DNA from 3 places in the Arthrobacter sp. NPDC057009 genome. Region 2 is predicted to be linked to each of the others. Evidence: riboswitches for the same ligand, from Rfam matches in the RefSeq annotation. Region 2 holds a riboswitch; each other region holds the start of a gene.
What was found. A riboswitch is a leader RNA that binds a small molecule or an ion and turns the genes downstream of it on or off. The one in region 2 is predicted to bind thiamine pyrophosphate.
Positions count from the first base shown of each region.

Region 1 (6,538 bases), on a different contig from region 2:
TTTTCAGCTCCCGCATTTTGCGGAGGAAGCACCCCGCCGGGCGCCGCGCTTCCGCACTGGTGTCCTTCGTGGTCGCGGCAGCTGTGGGCTTTATCCCGGGACCACGGCTCGACGACGGCACGTTCCCGGCACCCGAGTCCGCGGTCACTCAGGCGTCTCCTAAGGCGTCCACCGCGCAGCCAGGCAACACTGCGCAGCCCGGCAACACGGCCCAGCCAAACAACACCGCGCAGCCAGCTCACGAAGCCCCGCCAGGTAGTGACGATACCGAACTGGGCAATGATGTTTCCTGGCCGCAGTGCAACGGCGCCCTGCCGGATGACCCTGCGTTCGCGATTGTCGGAGTCAACAATGGTCTTGCCAACACCACGAATCCCTGCCTCCACGAGCAGCTTGATTGGGCAGAGGATGCGGAGGGCGGGACCGGCCAGCCACGTGTGGCGCTCTACGTGAACACCGCCAATCCCGGGCTGCGGGGCTCCTGGTGGCCGACGAACAACGAGTATGGCGGCAAGGTCGTTGCCAACCCCTACGGCACGTGCGAGGGGAAGGAGGACGCGGCGTGCGCCTACATGTACGGGTATGCGAAAGCCTTCGACGACGCCTACCTCCGCACCGTCGACGACCCTGAGACCTACCTCTGGTGGCTGGACGTGGAGACGGGCAACACCTGGTCAGGCGACAGGAATGCCAACCGGGCGGATCTCGAGGGCATGACTGATTTCTTCCACAGCATCGGCGCCAGAGTCGGCATCTACTCCGCGGCCCGGCAGTGGGCACAGATTGTCGGTGAGGTGGGAACGGCCAGCAGCCTCTACTCGCTGCCCAGCTGGCTTGCCGGTGCCCGCTCCGCTGCCCACGCCAGGGACATGTGTTCCGCGGCGCCCCTTATCGCCGGCGGCCAGGTGGTCCTCATCCAGTTCGTGGCCGGCAGCTTCGACTACGACCACTCGTGCATCTGAGAACGTCAGGCACCATGGACGCGGCCTGCAGCATCCGCCCGGCCGCGGCGGAAGACGCCGAGGCGCTGGCCCGGCTGCACCTGGAATGGCGCGAGACCTACGCACACCTGCTGTCACCCGGCTTTATGGCGGGCCAGGGAGTTGAAGGGCGGCTGGCCATGTGGCGCCACCTCCTGGCCGGCCCGCATGCGGCCCGGCACTTTGTGGCGGTCGACGGCGGGAGGCTGGTGGGGTTTGCCGGCTCGCTTCCGCCCGAGGACGGTGTGCGGGAGCAAACCGAGCTCTGGGGCATCTATCTCCTCGCCTCCCACCAGGGCAGGGGGCTGGGCCAGGCACTGCTTGATGCCACGATTGGGCACGAAGCTGCGGCACTGTGGGTCGCCGAGGACAACCCGCGTGCCCAGGCCTTCTACCAGCGCAACGGCTTCGCCTTCACCGGCGCCAGGGACACCATCGAGGATTGGGAAGGGCTGCCGGAGCTCCGCATGGCGCGGCCTGCGCCCTAGGAACCATGCGGGTTAGGAACCCTCCAGCCAGACCATGTGCCACGTTCCGGCCCACAGAGCGGCCGCCACGGCGCCGCCGGCGATGAGGACTCCGCCCAGCACCACCCAGACGTCCAGCACGCTGTAGGTGGACACCCGCGCCCAGGTCCGGCTGGCACCGCCGAAGCCGCGGGCCTCCATGGTGACGGCAAGGCGGGTGGCGCGGCGGATGGCCTGGACCAGGAGGCCGAAGCTCTGCCCCAGGGTGGCCCGCATCCGCTGCCAGGGATTGCCGCGGGACCCGACGCCGCGGGCACGCCGGGCCATGCCGATCGTCTGCCATTCCTCGGCCATCAGCCCGACCAGCCGCATGGCTGCCAGCGTCCCCAGCACAAAGCGGTGCGGCAGCCGCGCCTTCTGCGCCAGGGCGTCCGCCAGGTCGGTGGGATCCGTGCAGCTCATGAGCAGCACCGCGGGCAGGGCGATGGCCAGGCCCCGCAGCAGGAAACCCAGCCCCAGCTGCAGGGAACCTTCGCTCATGGACCAAAGGCCGACGTCGAGCAGTATCCTTCCGCTGTCCGGCGCCAGGATGGAGGTGCTCCAGCCGCCCACTGCGGCCGCAAGGATCAACGGCCAGCCGCGCTGCCACAGCAGTGAAAATGTCAGGCCGGCCAGAGGAAACACCAGCAGTTCGCACACGAGGGCCACCGAGGCGGACATCCAGTCAATGGAAAGCGCCAGCGCCAGGGTGATGAGGAAGACCGCAGCGAATTTGGCCAGCGGATTGGCGCGCGTCAGCACGGCCTGGTTTCCGGCGAGTGTCAGTACTTCCCTCATGTCGCCGCCTGTTCCGATCTCGCCGGGCTGGACCCCGCGGGTCCCGGCTCGGGCCGGTCGCCGGAGCCCAGCCGCAGCTCAGTGCCGCCGAGGACATGGGTGAACTCCTCGTCGTGGGTCACGGACACCACGGCCGTGCCGGCGTCGAGGAGTTCGGACAGGAACGAGGCGAGCTCCGCCCAGGTGTTGGCATCCTGGCCGAAGGTGGGCTCGTCCAGGACCAGCACCTGCGGATGCGCCGCCAGGACGGTGGCCACGGACAGCCGCCGCTTTTCCCCGCCGGACAGGGTGTACGGGTTGGCGTCCACCAGATGGGTGAGGCGCAGACGTTCCAGCAGCTCGTCGACGCGCTCTTCCCCGTGGCCCAGATGGCGCGGCCCGAACTGCAGCTCGTCCAGGACGCGGCCGGTGACGAACTGGTGCTCGGGTTCCTGGAACACCGTGCCGATCCGGGAGATCAGCTGGTTGGCCTTCCATTTGTAGGGGTCAATGCCGGCGCCGCCGCTCAGCTCAACCGTAGCGGAAACCATTCCGTCCACCGGCGGCAATAGCCCGGCCAGGGTCAGTGCGAAGGTGGATTTGCCGGCGCCATTGGGGCCCGTCACGGTCAGCGCCTCGCCGGCCCGGACCTGTGCCGTGACGTCCTGCAGGACCGGCACCGGCGGCAGGGAACGGAAGCCACGGCGGCGGGGCCGTTCCCTGGACACCGCGAGCTTTTCCGCGGCCAGCAGCAGCTGACCGGCGTTAATCTGGCCGCCGTCAATGCCGGGAATGTTCCCAGCGGAGGACGGCGGGACAATCCTGGCCAAGCGGCGCCGGGTTTCCGGAACGTAGCCCGGGACCCAGACGCCGGCAGCGGTGAGCATCCCCCGCGCCTGTTCGAGGACCTCGTCCGGAGTCCCGTCGATCAGCACTGCACCGTTCGCGGCGGAGCCCGGCTGCAGGACCACGATCCGGTCCACCAGGTCTTTCCACGCGGCGACCCGGTGCTCCACCACCACCAGGGTGGCGCCGGTCTTGTCGAGGCAGCGGCCCACCGCGTCCCGGACCTCCAGGACGCCCGCCGGGTCGAGGTTCGCGGTCGGTTCGTCCAGCAGGATCAGTCCCGGGCGCATGGCCAGGATGCCGGCGAGCGCCAGTCGCTGCTTCTGCCCGCCGGACAGGGCCGACGTCGGGTGGTTCAGCGGCAGGTGGGACAGTCCGACGTCGTCCAGCGCCTCATGCACCCGGCGCCAGATTTCATCGCGGGGCACCGAGAGGTTTTCGGCGCCGAAGGCGACGTCGTCGCCGAGCCGGGAGAGCACCACCTGGGTTTCCGGGTCCTGCTGCATGAGTCCGGCCCGGCCGCGCTGCGCGCGCGGGGGCGCGCCGTCGATGAGCAGCTCGCCGCTCTCGTCGGCGTCGTCCTGGTCCGCCGCGCCGTCGGCGCCGTCGGAAGAGCCGTCCGCGTCACTGTCCCCCAGCACACCGGCAAGGGCATGGAGCAGCGTGGACTTGCCGGCCCCGGAAGGGCCAAGCAGCAGGACACGCTCACCGGGGCGGATGTCCAGGTCGAGCGCCTGGACGGCGGGTTTGGTGCGGCCGGCGTGGCGCCAGCCCCAGCCGCGGGCATGTACCGCGGCGGGGCGGACGCCGCCGTCGTGGGAAGCGGGCATCAGTTGAAGACGGGCTCCGTGGCTGCCTTGCGGGAAGCGAAGGAGCTCAGCACGCCGGTCTTGGCCAGGCCGCGGGTGGCGATCCAGGACAGGGCGCCTGCGATGACCGCGCCGGAGATGGCGCAGAACACGATGTACGCGAACTTGTCACCTGCGGCGTACGCGATGTTCCAGCCCCACGGCGCGAACGAGTCGTTGAGGCCGCAGAACAGCCCGGCGCCGGCTCCGGCGAGGAGCGCAACAGGGAGGTTGAACTTCTTGTACCGGAAGGCGGCGAACACGAGTTCCGCGCCCAGGCCCTGCAGGAGGCCGGAGATCAGCACCGTGGTGCCGTACTGCGAGCCCATCAGGAGTTCGCCGGTGGCCGCCACCGTTTCGCAGAACAGGGCCGCGCCGGGCTTGCGGATGATGAGCATGCCCAGGACCGCCGGGATCATCCAGCCGCCGGCGTACAGGCCGGTCAGGGGCGGGTAGACGGCGTTCACGGGAGTGGAGATGACGTTGGCGCCCTGGGACCAGGCCCAGAAGATCACGCCTCCGGCGACGGCGATGAGCGCCGCCACCACGATGTCGGCCACGCGCCAGTTGTAGCCGGTCTTCTTGATTGCTGCAGTTGTCATGATGGTCCTCCTGAGGAACAGGAGGGGAAAGCGTTACCCCGGCTGCCGGTGGCTGGGCCATCTGCTGCCGGGCACTCTGAGAACTCGACTCCCTTGCGCCGGTACTAGCCGGATCAGGTTCGAGGGTCTGCGGCGGTCCGCACTCTCAGCGCCCATCCGCGGTTGCGCTGGCTGCTGCCTTTGCATCCCGACGTCGGCGCTCCCCTGTCGTGATAAATCTGCCCTTGTGGGCTGGTTCAGTTTACACCCCGGCGTCCCCGGAATCCCGGGGCCGCCGTCACAATCCGGGAGGTTCCCTGCGCCGCCGGGACGGCCCCGCGGAGTACATTGGGGCCATGACGCAACAGGACTCCGGCGCCGCTGCCCTGCCCGCCTTTGACCCCGACTCCGCCGAGGAACAGCCGGCGGAATCCCTGGCAGCCATGATCGGCCAGATCGAGGGTGAGATCGCCGAACTGCAGTTTCCCCGGTTCACCAAGGACGATGCCCTGGCGCTCGGCCTGGAACTGGTGGAGCGCGGCAAGGAAGAGAACCTGCCCATCGCCATCGACATCACCAAGGGCGAACAGGTCCTCTTCCATGTGGCGCTCGAGGGTGCCACCCCGGACAACGAGGGCTGGGTGCGGGCCAAGCAGCGGACTGCCCTGCGCTACGAGGAGCCGTCGCTGCTGGTGGGCCTGCGGGGCAGGGCCGGCGGCGGACGGATCGAGGACAACGCCTGGTTCGACCAGTCCACCTACGCCGCCCACGGCGGAGCCTTTCCCGTCTATGTGCGGGATGTGGGTGCGGTGGCCGTGGTCACGGTGTCCGGCCTGCCGCAGGTGGCCGATCACCGCCTCGTGGTGGAGGCGCTGCGGGAAATCCACCGTTCCATGCGGCTGGGCTGACGCTTCATGCCGATAGGCTAGGGAAAGACCAGTGTTCATCTCGCGAGGAGTTCCGGAATGAGTTTCTTCATCAAACTGCTTGGCACCGGCATCAGCCTGCTGGCGGGCTTCGCCGGCACCAAGGCCGTCGATACCATCTGGGAAAAGGTCACGGGAAAGAAGCCCCCCAAGGGCGACAAGGATGACGTCCCCACCACGCTGCGCACTGCCCTGACGTTCGCCCTCGTCTCCGCGTCCGTGAGCGCCGTGATCCAGGTCCTGGCCAACCGCGGCACGCAGCGGGCCATCACCCGCTTCGCCAAGAGCCAGGACATCGTCTAGGCCGCCGCGCCGGCAGGACTGCACAGGGCCGCCGGCCCCGGTTCGGTGCCCGGCCCCCCCAACATCGGGTGGGTTGCCGGGAGTCCCTTCCCGGGGCATGGCCGGGCCCCGGGCCGTCCTGCAGTCCTTAGGCAGGGCAACCTGGTCCCCCACTCCGCTTGAGAAAGTCTTGATTCTCAAGGTTTTTCCAAGCTGGAAGCCGAACGTTTTTCCAACCACCGCTGTTTTTAGTGGATGCCATCAGCGTCTTTCTGAGGAGACAAAATGGTATCCACACCGCATTTCCTGTCGGCCCAGCGGCTGGCACCGCGACATCTGGCCCCGCGCCCCGCGTCCCGGCGCCGCGGAATCGCGGCCGCGACCGCCCTGCTGCTCGCAGCCACGGGTGCCGGCACCTCACTGGCCGCCACCGAGGTGACCCAGACAAACTCCGGCGGGCTGACCGCCGTCGGACCCGTCAACACCGAATACGGCTTCCCGTCTTGGTACGAGGACAGCAACAAGACCCGCCTCGAGCTCTGCCTCAACGGGGAAAACCCGCTCTGCGGCTTCCTGCCAGGGGACATCCCGGACGAAACCGCCCCCATCTCCTTCCCGGACAACTTCCCCGACGAGGCGTTCTACATGCTTGCCGGATCCGAACTGGACCTTCCCGGCGGCGGCCGCGCCGTCCTGGTCCTCGGCCTCGAAGCCGCGTTCGCCAACACCGTCACCCAGGGCGACCAGGTCGTCTTCGGCCGCCAGCGCGTCGTCGTCAAGGGCGCACCCGCG
Region 1 is NZ_JBHUSB010000014.1:86,775-93,312, forward strand. Features, by position in the region: gene ACFTR6_RS15250 (hypothetical protein) at 1-962, shown strand, start outside; gene ACFTR6_RS15255 (GNAT family N-acetyltransferase) at 977-1,468, shown strand; gene ACFTR6_RS15260 (energy-coupling factor transporter transmembrane protein EcfT) at 1,481-2,284, opposite strand; gene ACFTR6_RS15265 (ABC transporter ATP-binding protein) at 2,281-3,939, opposite strand; gene ACFTR6_RS15270 (ECF transporter S component) at 3,939-4,559, opposite strand; TPP riboswitch at 4,632-4,775, opposite strand; gene ACFTR6_RS15275 (heme-degrading domain-containing protein) at 4,895-5,446, shown strand; gene ACFTR6_RS15280 (DUF4235 domain-containing protein) at 5,504-5,767, shown strand; gene ACFTR6_RS15285 (hypothetical protein) at 6,032-6,538, shown strand, end outside.
Region 1: it holds a riboswitch for thiamine pyrophosphate, as region 2 does, so the genes downstream of both, ACFTR6_RS15270 (ECF transporter S component) here and thiO (glycine oxidase ThiO) in region 2, are expected to answer to the same signal.

Region 2 (6,538 bases):
GGGCTACCAGCCCGGGCTGACGTGGATGCCGTGGGTGGTTCCCATGGTGGCCGGGGCCGCCGCCGCCCTGGCAGTGGCAGCCTTTCTCGGCCGTGAGCGCGCCAAGCAGGATACCCGGCGGCTGACGGCAGCGCTGAAAATCTAGCCGCCGCTTTCAGATCCGGCAGGCTCTGCCTCACCCAGGTCCGGCCCCTGTCCTTCCTCGGTGCACAGGCAAAGCCGGTTCCCCTGGGCATCAGTGACCACCACCCAACCGGGTGCGTGGTCACTGTTCATTAAGGCCCCGGTTGCTGCCGTCTTGTCCAGGACGGGTGCCGACTCCGCCTTCGAGCGGTGGACGTCCAGGTGCAGGCGGTTGTCGTTGGGGGTCCGGGTCTCCTGGAACCACACGCCGGGGCCGCGGCCGTACGGGTCCACCAGGTCCCCGAAGCGTCCCTTCCGGTAACCGAGCGCGACGCGCCAGACCTCGGAGATCTCCGCCGCGTCAGCCGTGTCGATGCCGATGTCCACCGACCGGTACAGGCCCGGCTGGGCCTCGGCGCCCGCCGCCGCCGCGGCAGCGCTGACCGAGGCGGCAGCTCCGGTATCCCGCGGGGTTACTTCGCCCCCGGCGTCGTGGGAGCTGAACCGGATGAACACGCGGTTGTACCGCCAGTCCAGGTCCGGATGGTGGTCCATATCCTCCGCCACACGCCCGACGGCAGAGATCAGCTCAAGCGCGGCGGCCGACGTCGGCGTTTTATAGACGGTGACCAGGCCGCCCAGCCGGTAACGCCAGTCCGGCAGGCCGGCGAGCGCTTCGTCGATCTGGGGTCGGGTGAGGATGTCGTCCCTGGCGGCCACGGCTGGCTCCTTGGAAGTGCCTGTTGAGCCTGCCGCGCGTCCGCCGGGAAAGAGTGGCGGGGCTTAGAGGAACTCCGCCCGGCCCTCCATGGCCGACGACGCCAGGGCATGCTCACGGCGCGGGATCCGCCCGCCCGCACGCGCCAGCCTACCGGCGATGACGGCGTGTTTGAAGGCCTCGGCCATCACCGCGGGGTTCTGTGCACGGGTGACGGCGGTGGCCAGCAGGACGGCGTCGCAGCCGAGTTCCATCGCCAGTGCCGCGTCCGAGGCCGTGCCGATCCCTGCGTCCAGGACCACGGGAACGGATGCCCGGGACACGATCAGCTCGATGTTGTGCGGGTTGAGGATGCCCAGGCCGGTACCGATCGGGGCTCCCAGCGGCATGACCGCCGAGGCTCCCAGGTTTTCGAGCCGGAGCGCGAGGACGGGGTCGTCGTTGGTGTAGGCGAAGACCTTGAAGCCGCGGTTGACCAGCTGCTCGGTGGCCTCCACGAGCTCCACCGCGTCCGGCAGCAGCGTGTGCTCGTCCGCAATGACCTCGAGCTTGACCCAGTCGGTCTCCAGCGCTTCGCGTGCCAGCTCGGCCGTCATGACGGCGTCGCGGGCCGTGAAGCAGCCGGCCGTGTTGGGGAGGACGCGGATGTCGTGGTCCACCAGCAGCTGGAAGAGCGAGCCGGTCTCGGCCGGCGAATACCGCCGCATCGCAACCGTGGTCAGCTGGGTGCCGGAGGCCACCAGCGCCGTGCCCAGACCGTCCAGGCTCGGAGCGCCGCCGGTGCCCATGATGAGCCGGGAGGTCAGCTCCACCCCGTCAATGACCAGGCTGTCTGCTGCTGTTTCAGTCAATGTTTCTGCCATCGTGCTCATCCTCCTTGGACTGCCGTGACGAGTTCGATCTCGTCGCCCTCGGCGAGGGCGGTGCTGTGCCACTGGCTGCGCGGCACCACGGCCGAGTTGCGGGCCACCGCAACGCCCAGCCGCTGCCCGTCGGCGGCCTGCCCGGTGGCGGACAGGCGGCGACCTGTGACCTGGCTGACGAGTGTGGTGACCGAGGCGCCCTCGCCTACTTCCTGTTCAATACCGTTCAAAGTGATGTTCATGCTGATTCCTTATTCGGGTCAAATGTGACGTGCGTCATGCGGGAGTGTGGCAATGGGTGAAAGCTCCCAGCGGGGCAGCAACTCCCAGCGGGTCGGGGAGCCCGGGGGAAAACCGGGCCGGCCGGAACGCGGCCCAGCGCCGATCGGTAATGCCGTCCATGAGCTGGCGGCAGATCGCCGCGGCGGCCGGGGTCAGCAGGACCCCGTGGCGGAAGAAGCCGGTGGCAACGATGAGGCCCGCCACGTCCGTACCGGCATCCCGCCCGCCTGCGGGGCCGCATGCCGGTACGCGGCCCAGCAGGGGTGCGTTGTCAGGTGTGCCGGGCCGTGCCCGGGCGGTGGCCTCGAGCAGCTCCAGCTCGGCGACGGCGGGAAGCAGGGCCTGCGCGTCACGCAGCAGCTGGTAGACGCCGCCGGCGCTGGTGCCCGGCACGCCGTCCTCGCGCTGGGTGGCGCCGATCACCACCGTGCCGTCCTGGCGGGGCACGATGTACACCGGAACGCCCCGCACCATGCCCCTGACTGTTGCGGTGAGCAGGGGCTGCAGGTGCGCCGGGACCCGAAGCCTGAGGATGTCTCCGTGGACGGGCCGCAGCGGCAGATGGAGGCCTTCCGGCAGGTTCTGCAGCTGTGCGGCGGCAAGGCCGTTGGCCACCACCGTCTCGGCCGCCCTGACAGAGCCGCCGCCCGCCAGCCGGACGCCGCAGACGCGTCCACCATCCCAGAGCAGGCCAGTGGCCTGCTCCCACACGGCGAATCCCTGTGCTGCCGCAATCCCCTGGCCCGCAATCTCCTGGTCTTGGCTGGCCAGCTCTGCGGCCAGGGCCCTGACCAGCTTGCGCGGGTCCACCTGGTGGTCTGCCGGGATATCAAGGGCGCAGGAAATTCCGGGGCTGAGCAGCGGCTCGCGGGAACGCGCTTCGCGGATGGTCAGCGGTTCCACTTCCAGGCCGTGCGCCCGCTGCACGTCCCGCAGGTCCATCAGCGCGCGCCGGTCGGCGGGATCCGCACCCAGCGCAAGGGTCGGCGTCGTGAGATAACCGGCGTCCTCGCCGGTGGTGAGGGTGGCGGCAAACTCCGGCCATCTGGCCGAGGACTCCAGCATCAGCTCCAGGAGCCCTTCCTCCTGGTAATGCAGTTCACTGACCGGGGCGAGCATGCCGGCCGCCGCCCAGCTGGCGCCGCTGCCGGGGGCTTCATCGATGAGCACCACCGACCGGCCGGAACGCCGCGCCTCCCAGGCGATTCCGTGGCCCACCACGCCCCCGCCAATGACGGCCACGTCTGCCTCGAGACGCGTCGCGGCACAATCCTTGCCGCTGGTTTCGGGATTCATGTTTTCCTTCCCTACGCCGGTACTAACCGGATCAGGTCAAGCGGTCGGCTCTGACGCCCTCTCAGCCCTGCGCCTTTTATGACATCGGCAACGGGCTCCCGCGGTACCTGCCCAGTTTAGAGGAACTAAGGTGGTTGCCATGACCGAGCACTCTGCCCACACCGCCGCCCGCCTCTACCTCTGCACCGATGCCCGCAAGGACCGCGGGGACTTTGCGGACTTCGTGGACGCGGCGTTTGCCGGCGGCGTTGACATCATCCAGCTGCGGGACAAGAGCATTGAGGCGGCCGAGGAGCTCGAGCTGCTGGAAATCGTCCACGCCGCCGCCCGCCGGCACGGCCGGCTCTGGGCCGTGAACGACCGCGCCGACATCGCATCCATCGCCGGCGCCCCGGTGTTCCACATCGGCCAGAAGGACCTGCCGCTGCGCGCTGCCCGGAAGCTGCTGCACGATGCAACCGTGATCGGGCTCTCCACCCACAGCACGGAGCAGGTGGATGCCGCCATCGTCGCCGCCCACGGACGCGGCGGCCTGGACTATTTCTGCGTGGGCCCGCTCTGGGCCACCCCCACCAAACCCGGGCGCGCCGCCGTCGGGCTCGATCTGGTGAGCTACGCGGCGAAGGCTGTCCGCACCGTGAACGAGGAAATTGTGGGGGGACTGCTGCTGCCCTGGTTCGCGATCGGCGGGATCGACCGCACGAACGTGGAGCAGGTCCTGGCGGCCGGAGCCAGCAGAATTGTCGTCGTCCGTGCCATCACCGAGGCGCCGGACCCGGCGGCCGCAGCGGCGGAACTGCTCGACGCCCTCGAAGCGACGTCCCCCGCAGCCGTCATCTAGCGGTAACCCGGCAAGCTACCCGCTCAGGCCCAGCTGGACCATCCGGCGGGAATGGTTTTCCGCGACTTCGGCCGTGATGCCCCGCACCTGTTCGCGGGCGCTGGCGTCCGTGGCGCCGGGTTCCGCCTCGACGAACAGTTCGCTGAGGAAGGCGTGCTCGTGGCCCACACGCTGGGCCTGGGTGATGGCTTCGCCGAGCAGGCGGCGGCCCCACAGCGCCAGCCTGGATGCCAGCCGGGGATCATCGGCCAGGGCTCCCCTGAGCCGCTCCCGGAGCACCGCCGTGGCCTCCTCGGACGACTGGATCTGCTGGATCACCTCACGGGTTCCGGCGTCCACGAACCGCGCCACGGCCTGGTAGAAATCAGCGGAAACGGTGTCCACCACGTACGCCTTCATCAGGGACTCGTACCAGTCCGCCGGGCGGGTCCGTTCGTGGAAGTGGTCCACGGCGGACTGGAACGGCAGCATCGCATGTTCGACGTCGACGCCCATCTCCGCCAGCTTGGCGCTCACCAGCTCGTAATGCTGGAATTCAATGACGGCGATCCGGCCGAGCACGGCCCTGTCGTGGAGCGTGGGCGAGTAACGGGCGTCGGAGGACAGCCGTTCAAACGCGGACAGTTCGCCGTACGCCATCACACCGAACAGGTCCGCGACGAAGCGGTCGTAGCGAGCGGTGCCAGCCGAGGATGTGCCCATAATCCAAGACTAACGGCGCAATTCGGGCTAACCTGATTTTCGTGTCACATCATCGGCTGTCGCCCAGCGTCCACGAGCAGACCAACGCGCTCGCCGATGCCCTGAGCGCGCTGCGGACGGAACTCGAGCTCCCGGGCGAATTCCCCGAGGACGTGCTCAAGGAGGCCGAAGCCGCCGTCGCCGACCGCGAATTCCCGGCCCTGGACCTGACCGGCGTGGAGTTCCTGACCATCGACCCGCCGTCGTCCACCGACCTTGACCAGGCGCTCTTCATCGAACGGCTAGGTGACGGCTACCGGATCCTTTACGCCATCGCCGACGTTCCGTCCTTCGTGCAGCCCGGCGGCGCGCTCGACGCCGAGACCCGGCGCCGCGGGCAGACGTTCTATGCGCCGGACGGCCGGATCCCGCTGCATCCGGAGGTCATCAGCGAGAACGCGGGCAGCCTGTTGGCCGGGCAGCTGTGCTCCGCCTTCGTCTGGGAGTTCGAGCTCGACGCCGCCGCTGAGGTGGTGTCCGTGCTGGTGCGCCGGGCTGCCGTGCGGAGCCGGGCCAAACTCAATTACAGGGCAGTCCAGGCGGAACTGGACGCCGGGACTGCTTCGCCCATGCTGCAGCTTCTGCGCGAGGTGGGGCGCAAGCGTGTGGACCTGGAGCGGGCCCGCGGCGGCGCCAGCCTGAACATGCCCGAACAGGAGATCGTCCAGCTTAGTGACGGCGGCTACCAGATCGTGGCGGTGCCGCAGCTGCCGGTGGAGGACTGGAACGCCCAGATTTCGCTCATGACCGGAATGGCCGCAGCCTCCCTGATGCTTGAGGGAAAAGTGGGGATCCTGCGCACCATGCCTGCCCCGGACGAGCGCTCACTCAGCCACTTCAAACGCCAGACAGCCGCGCTGGGCAAACCGTGGGACGGGCAGGAAAGCTACGGCGAATACCTGCGCACCCTCGACCCCACCGACCACCGGCAACTGGCCATCCTCCATTCGGCCGGCATGCTCTTCCGCGGGGCCGCGTACACGCATTTCGACGGAACCGTCCCGGAGGACGCCGTCCAGTCAGCCATCGGCACGGCGTACGCCCACACCACGGCCCCGCTGCGCCGCCTCGTGGACCGGTTTGTGCTGGTCATCTGCGAGGCACTGAGCAACAACCGCCCCGTGCCTGCCTGGGCCCGCGAGGCGCTGCCCTCACTGCCCGAGATCATGGCGTACTCGGACCAGCTGGCGGGGCGGATGGAACGCCTTGCCCTGGACACCGTGGAAGCCGCGCTGCTGATCAACCACATCGGGCAGGAGTTCGACGCGGTGGTGATCTCCGGATCGAAGCCGGCCAAAAACGGCAACGGCAACGGCGCAGGGAACAGCAACGGGGCCGGCAACGGGAACGGGAACGGTGCCAACGGCAAGGGGGCCAACGGGTCCGGCCCCTCCGGGGTGGTCCAGATCGCGGAACCGGCGGTGACGGCCAGGTGTGAAGGGGAAATGGAGCCCGGCACCAGGGTCCGCGTCCGGCTCATCTCCTCCGACATCGCAACACGGGAGGTCCGCCTCGAGCTCGTTGGCTGATGAGCCCCGGACGGCAGTTCCCGCGGCCGCAACGGGCGCCTGCGGCGGCCTGAGTCAGGGAAACCACGGATTTGCCAGTAGACTGGGTGGGTAGTAATGGATGCCCGGTCGTTGATTTCCTTGATTTGAATTCAACAAGCCCGCC
Region 2 is NZ_JBHUSB010000001.1:424,356-430,893, forward strand. Features, by position in the region: gene ACFTR6_RS01940 (hypothetical protein) at 1-145, shown strand, start outside; gene ACFTR6_RS01945 (4a-hydroxytetrahydrobiopterin dehydratase) at 142-843, opposite strand; gene ACFTR6_RS01950 (thiazole synthase) at 907-1,704, opposite strand; gene thiS (sulfur carrier protein ThiS) at 1,710-1,946, opposite strand; gene thiO (glycine oxidase ThiO) at 1,981-3,282, opposite strand; TPP riboswitch at 3,273-3,394, opposite strand; gene thiE (thiamine phosphate synthase) at 3,422-4,123, shown strand; gene ACFTR6_RS01970 (ferritin-like fold-containing protein) at 4,139-4,825, opposite strand; gene ACFTR6_RS01975 (RNB domain-containing ribonuclease) at 4,867-6,393, shown strand.

Region 3 (6,538 bases), 340 kb from region 2:
GCCCGTTCCGGAAATCCTGCCAAGGCGGCGCAGGAGCTTCGCGAAGCCGAGGCAAGGCGGGCGGCCGGGGCCAAGGCAGTGCCTACCGGAGCTGCGTTCGGCCAGCAGTCCGGCGACTTCGACCCGTCCCAGCTGAACCTCCCCAAGGGCTTCGACAAGTTCCTGGGCGGCAAATAAGGCGCACGGTCACGTCGGCCGGCGCCGATGTCGGACCGCTGCCATAAGGTTGGGTCATGTATAAGCAGCGGGTAGTGTTCGTCCACGGAGCCGGAAACTTCGGCTCCGCGGCGTGGCCGCGCCAGCACGGCATGGCCCTGCAGTACGACGCCCTGTTCCTGCGGCGGCACGGTTTTGACGCCGAGGCGGAACCGCTGGAAACCGACTTCGCCGAGGACGCCCGCATCGTGCTGCGTTCCCTGGCCGACGACGGCCGCGGAGCCGCCGGGGGCCATGTGGTGGCGCACGCACAGGGCGCCATCGCTGCGATGATGGCCGCCGTCGAACGCCCCGACCTGGTCTTCTCGCTCACGCTCGTGGAGCCTGCCTGCCTGTCGCTCACCGCCGAACTGCCGGCTACTGCCGCCCATCGCGCCCTGATGGAACCGCTGTTCGAGGTCCGGCACCAGCTCGGCGACGACGATTACGAACGCGAGTTTTTACACCGTGCCTTCGCGGCGGATTCGCCGGAGCCCAGCACCCCGGAGGCCAAACGCGCTGCCAGGCGGCTGCGGCTGCAGGCGCCGCCGTGGCAGGCCCCGCTGCAGATCGTGCCGGGTGTTCCCACCCTGGTCCTCACCGGCGGCTGGGAGCCGTTGTACGAGGAAATCGCGGGTTACCTGCGCGAGACCGGTGCCGTGCACCGCATCGCTGCGGGAGGGCACCGGCCCCACGATTCAGCGGAAGGTGACCGCCACATCAGGTCATTCATCGCCGACGTCAGCCGGCGGCAGCAGCAGCCGCAGGCTTCCTAGCGTTTCCCGTCCCGCGTTCAGCGTTCCGTCCCACGTCCGGCCGGCCCCCAATGCCAGCCGGACATGGTGAGGGACGCCTGTTACTGGCGGGCTGACTCGGGGAGCCGCAGCTCCGGCAGGTACACCTTCCCGCCGGCGGCGAGGAACTCCTCGCTCTTCTCGCGCATGCCCTCCGCCATCTCTGCGAGGGCGGCCTGCGCTTCGGCTGAGCCGTACTCATTCCGGATGTCCTGGCTGATCCGCATGGAGCAGAACTTGGGGCCGCACATCGAACAGAAGTGCGCCGTCTTGGCAGGTTCCGCCGGCAGCGTCTCGTCGTGGAAGGATTCGGCAGTCACCGGGTCCAGCGACAGTGCGAACTGGTCGCGCCACCGGAACTCGAACCGGGCCTTGGACAGCGCATCGTCGCGTTCGTGCGCGCCGGGGTGGCCCTTGGCAAGGTCGGCAGCGTGGGCGGCGATCTTGTAGGTGATGACCCCGGTCTTCACGTCATCCTTGTTGGGCAGGCCCAGGTGTTCCTTGGGGGTGACGTAGCACAGCATGGCCGTGCCGTAGCGGGCGATTTCCGTGGCGCCGATGGCCGAGGTGATGTGGTCGTAGCCAGGGGCAACATCGGTGACCAGCGGACCCAGCGTGTAGAAGGGCGCACCCTTACAGAGCTCCTGCTGGCGCTCCACATTCTCACGCACCAGGTGGAACGGGATGTGGCCCGGTCCCTCCACCATGACCTGCACGTCGTACTCCCAGGCGCGCTGGGTCAGCTCAGCCAGGGTGTCCAGTTCGGCGAACTGCGCGGCGTCGTTGGCGTCCGCCGTCGCGCCCGGCCGCAGGCCGTCACCCAGTGAGAAGGCGACGTCGTACTTCGCGAAGATCTCGCAGAGCTCGTCAAAGTGGGTGTACAGGAAGTTTTCCTGGTGGTGGGCAAGGCACCAGCCAGCCATGATGGAACCGCCGCGGGAGACGATGCCGGTCACACGGTTCGCTGTGAGGGGCACGTACCGGAGCAGCACGCCGGCGTGGATGGTCATGTAGTCCACGCCCTGCTCGCACTGTTCGATGACCGTGTCACGGAAGATCTCCCAGGTCAGCGCGTTCGCCTCGCCGTTGACCTTTTCCAGCGCCTGGTAGATCGGCACCGTGCCGATCGGCACGGGGGAGTTGCGGATGATCCACTCGCGCGTGGTGTGGATGTCGTCGCCGGTGGACAGGTCCATCACGGTGTCCGCACCCCACTGGGTGGCCCACTGCAGCTTGTCCACCTCTTCCGCGATGGAGCTGGTAACGGCCGAGTTGCCGATGTTGGCATTGATCTTCACCAAGAACGCCTTGCCGATGATCATGGGCTCGGACTCAGGGTGGTTGATGTTGCTGGGGATGATGGCCCGTCCGGCGGCGAGTTCGCTGCGGACGAGTTCAACGTCGCAGTTCTCACGGAGGGCCACGAAGCGCATCTCGGGAGTGATGGTGCCCTGACGCGCATAGTGCATCTGCGTCACGGTCCTGCCTTCAGCCGCACGGCGGGGCACCGGCCTGGCGCCCTTCCATTCGGCGGAAGCCGCGCCGCGGCGCACGGCTGACTTGCCGTCGTCGAGCAGGTTCCGCTCGCGGCCGTCATAGGTCTCCGTGTCTTCGCGCGCCGCAATCCATTCCGCACGGAACGGGGCGAGGCCCACCACCGGGTCGCTGCCGGGGCCGGCCGTGCGGTAAACGCGCAGCGGCTCGTTCTGCTCGCCGTTGGGGGAGGGCTCCAGGGCGATTTCCGTTACCGGAACCCGCAGCCCGTCTCCTTCCAGGTAAGCCAGTGAATGGGACTTCAGCGACTGCGTGACGGCTGCGTCATTCTGGGCTTTTTCATTCTGGGCTGATTCATTTTGGGCAGGGCTCAGCTGTGATTTCTGGGTGCTCAATTTACTGCTCACTTCCTTCGCCGGCATTACCCGGACAGGTTCGACGGTCGCAGGCTGCGTCAGCCTGATCTCAGCCCCTGCAAGGGCACCCGTGTGGTCGTTAGACGAAGCTACCACAGCCACGATTGCCCCTGTCCATCTGTGAAGGGCCCGGTGCGGCGGCCAATTAAGCTGGAACCATGGCGCACATCATCGAATTCAGCGGACCCGTGCTCACTGCGGCGGATGAGGAACGCCGCGGGCTCTGGGCCGTTGACGGGAAACTGACGTTCAATCCGCCGAGCCGGCGGGCGGACACCGTCCTGGATGGCTGGGTCCTGCCCGGATTCGTTGATGCCCACTGCCACATCGGGCTGGGCCCGGCGGGTGCCGTAGACGACGACGTGGCGTACGAGCAGGCGATAACTGACCGCAACGCCGGAACGCTGCTGGTGCGCGACGCCGGTGCCGTGAGCGACACGCGCTGGCTGCAGCAGCGGCCTGATGCGCCCCGGATCATCCGGGCCGGCCGACATGTCGCCAGGTCCCGCCGCTACCTTCGCAACTTCGCCGTCGAAGTCGAACCCGAAGGCCTCGTGGAGGCCGTGCGCAAACAGGCACGGGAGGGGGACGGCTGGGTCAAGCTGGTGGGCGACTGGATCGACCGGACCGCCGGCGACCTCGCGCCGTCATTCCCTGCCGCAGCCGTGCGGGACGCCGTCCGGGCCGCCCACGACGAGGGCGCCAGGGTCACGGCCCACTGCTTCGGCGAGGACACCCTGGATGACATGCTGGACGCCGGCATCGACTGCATTGAACACGCCACAGGGCTCCTGCCCAGGCACATTCCCCGCTTCGCCGAGCAGCAGGTGCCGATCGTTCCCACACTCATCAACATCGCCACCTTCCCCGATATCGCGGCCCAGGCCGAGCCAAAGTTCCCGCGGTATGCCGAGCACATGCGCTCACTCTGGGCCCGCCGCCGGGAGCGGATCATGGAAGCCTATGAGGCCGGCGTCGAAATTTATGCGGGAACTGATGCCGGCAGCGTGATCCGCCACGGCCGCATCGCCGACGAAATCCTTGAACTCCACGCCGCCGGGCTCCCGGCAGCAGCGGCTCTGGACGCCGCCTGCTGGCGTGCACGCCGCTGGCTCGGAGCGGAGGGCGTGGCCGAAGGGGCAGGCGCCGACGTTGTGCTCTGCCGGGAAGATCCGCGTGCCGTGCCGGAGACCATCCGGAACCTCAGCCACGTGGTTCTGCGGGGCAGGACTGTTCACTCGGGATAGGACCCGGGAGGACTAGGAATAAGAGGACTAGGAATAAATTGAAGCTTCAAGTAATTTAGATATGTAGAGGCTGCCGAAATCCGGCGGTCCGGACATTTCGGGAGTATTCAATGACAGCAGCAGACAGCAGCCAGGACTTGCTTCCTGCCGACCTCGCCATGGGCACCGTCATGCTCAAGGTGGGCGATATGAAGCTCATGACCGACTACTACCAGCGCGCCCTCGGCCTCGACGTCGTTGCCGAGCAGGACGGCGGCCTCTACCTCGGCCGGCTGAAAACGCCGCTGGTGCACCTCGCTCCCGCCCCGGGCCTCAATATCCCCGGCCGCGGCGAGGCCGGCCTCTTCCACACCGCGCTCCTGTTCGAGGACCGATCCTCCCTTGCCGCCACCATTGCCAGTGCGGCCCAGTACGAGCCGCAGTCCTTCGTGGGCAGTGCCGACCATCTGGTGAGTGAGGCGTTCTATTTCACCGATCCGGAAGGCAACGGGATCGAACTTTACTGGGACCGCCCGCGCGAAGCCTGGTCCTGGGATGGCAAAAACGTTGTCATGGACAACGTGGCACTGCCGCCGCAGAAGTACCTGCATGACCACCTCACGCAGGAATCCGTGACGGGGCAGCGCGCCGCCGGAGCAGAGGTGGGGCACGTCCACCTGCAGGTGGGCGACGTGCAGTCCGCCCACGACTTCTATGTCGGCACCCTCGGATTCGAAAAGACCGCGGGCTGGCACGGCCAGGCGCTCTTTGTGTCAGCTGGCGGCTACCACCACCACATGGCCATGAACGTCTGGAACAGTCGCGGCGCCGGGCCGCGCCGCGACACCCTGGGTCTCGGCGAGGTCCTCATTGAGGTCCCCTCGGGCAACGACGTCGGCGCCCTTGCCGACCGCCTCAAGGTCGCCGGCGTCGAATCGCACCACACGGGCGCCGAGCTCCGCTTCGAGGATCCGTGGCGGAACCGGCTCCGCGTCGCTGTTAAGTAAGGGCCGCTGTCCGATAAGCGTTGCCGTTTGGTAAACGCCGCCGTTCGATGAACGCCGCTGTTCGAAAATAGGGTTCGCTGAGTCCGGTGCACCCGGTTGGGTTAGGCTGACATTCGAAGGGCCCCGGCGCGGCAGCCGCCGGGCATGCACCGCCGACGGAATGAGGACGAATCCATGGGCTTCACCGAAGTGTTTGTCGCCACCCACAATGATGCCCTCAAGCGGGCAGAGGCGCTGGAAGGCGGCGCTGCTGCCGGAGACGGCATCCGAATCATTGGCATCAGTGATTTTGAGATCGAACAGCTCGGCGACCTCGCCGGCGCTGCGGTGCACGCCGCCGGCGCCGACTACGAGCTCGCCATGGTGGACGTGGCCAGCGACTCCCTGCTCGGCGTGCCCGCGGCGATGGTCCGGACGCTGGCCGAGCTCCTCACCTATGAGTCCGAGGGTGAGGGCAACGTTCTGGACGACGTGGCCGAACGCTGGGCGGCCCTGGACGACATGCCGTTCGGCGCCGGGGAAGCCCGGAAGTACGTTCAGCAGCTGGCGGAGCTGGCCGGTACCGTGGATGAAGCCAGCAGGACCGGCCTCTACGTCTGGTCTTCCTAGCGCGCAATGAGACCGGCGTCCGCATGTCAAGTCGAAATAACGCGGATGATCTGGCACAATAAACAGGTACTCGATCTGCGTGGCCCCTCTCTCCGCGTCTGGATCCTGTCCTTTTCGAACCCCCAAGTACGGCCCGCCCCACGGGTGCAGAACGCGGGTTCAACCCCGTTTCAGAAACAGGAGTGACCACAAAAGTGGCCGTAAAGATTCGCCTCAAGCGCTTCGGTAAGATGCGCGCACCGTACTACCGCATCGTTGTCGCCGACTCGCGCACCAAGCGCGATGGCCGTGCCATCGAAGAGATCGGCAAGTACCACCCCACCGAGGAGCCCTCGTACATCGAGGTCGACTCCGAGCGTGCACAGTACTGGCTGTCCGTCGGCGCCCAGCCGTCGGAGCAGGTTGCTGCGATCCTCAAGATCACCGGTGACTGGCAGAAGTTCAAGGGTCTGCCGGGCCAGGAAGGCACCCTGAAGACCAAGGCCGACAAGGAAGCATTCGTTGCTCCGGAGAAGGGTTCCGTGATCATCCCGGAAGCCATCACCAAGAAGGCCAAGGCATCGGAAGCCCCCGCCGAGGCTGAAGCAGAGACCACCGAGGCTGAGTAAGTTGCTGGCAGAAGCGCTCGAACACCTTGTCCGCGGCATTGTCGACTCCCCTGAGGACGTCAAGGTCAGTGCCAAGAACAACCGCCGCGGGGATACCCTCGAGGTGCGCGTTCACCAGGAAGACCTCGGACGGGTAATCGGACGCCAGGGACGCACCGCGCGTGCACTGCGCACGGTCGTGGCGGCACT
Region 3 is NZ_JBHUSB010000001.1:80,192-86,729, reverse strand. Features, by position in the region: gene ffh (signal recognition particle protein) at 1-177, shown strand, start outside; gene ACFTR6_RS00445 (alpha/beta hydrolase) at 234-971, shown strand; gene thiC (phosphomethylpyrimidine synthase ThiC) at 1,052-2,878, opposite strand; TPP riboswitch at 2,874-2,981, opposite strand; gene ACFTR6_RS00435 (amidohydrolase family protein) at 3,058-4,146, shown strand; gene ACFTR6_RS00430 (VOC family protein) at 4,257-5,132, shown strand; gene ACFTR6_RS00425 (hypothetical protein) at 5,307-5,741, shown strand; gene rpsP (30S ribosomal protein S16) at 5,936-6,349, shown strand; gene ACFTR6_RS00415 (RNA-binding protein) at 6,351-6,538, shown strand, end outside.
Region 3: it holds a riboswitch for thiamine pyrophosphate, as region 2 does, so the genes downstream of both, thiC (phosphomethylpyrimidine synthase ThiC) here and thiO (glycine oxidase ThiO) in region 2, are expected to answer to the same signal.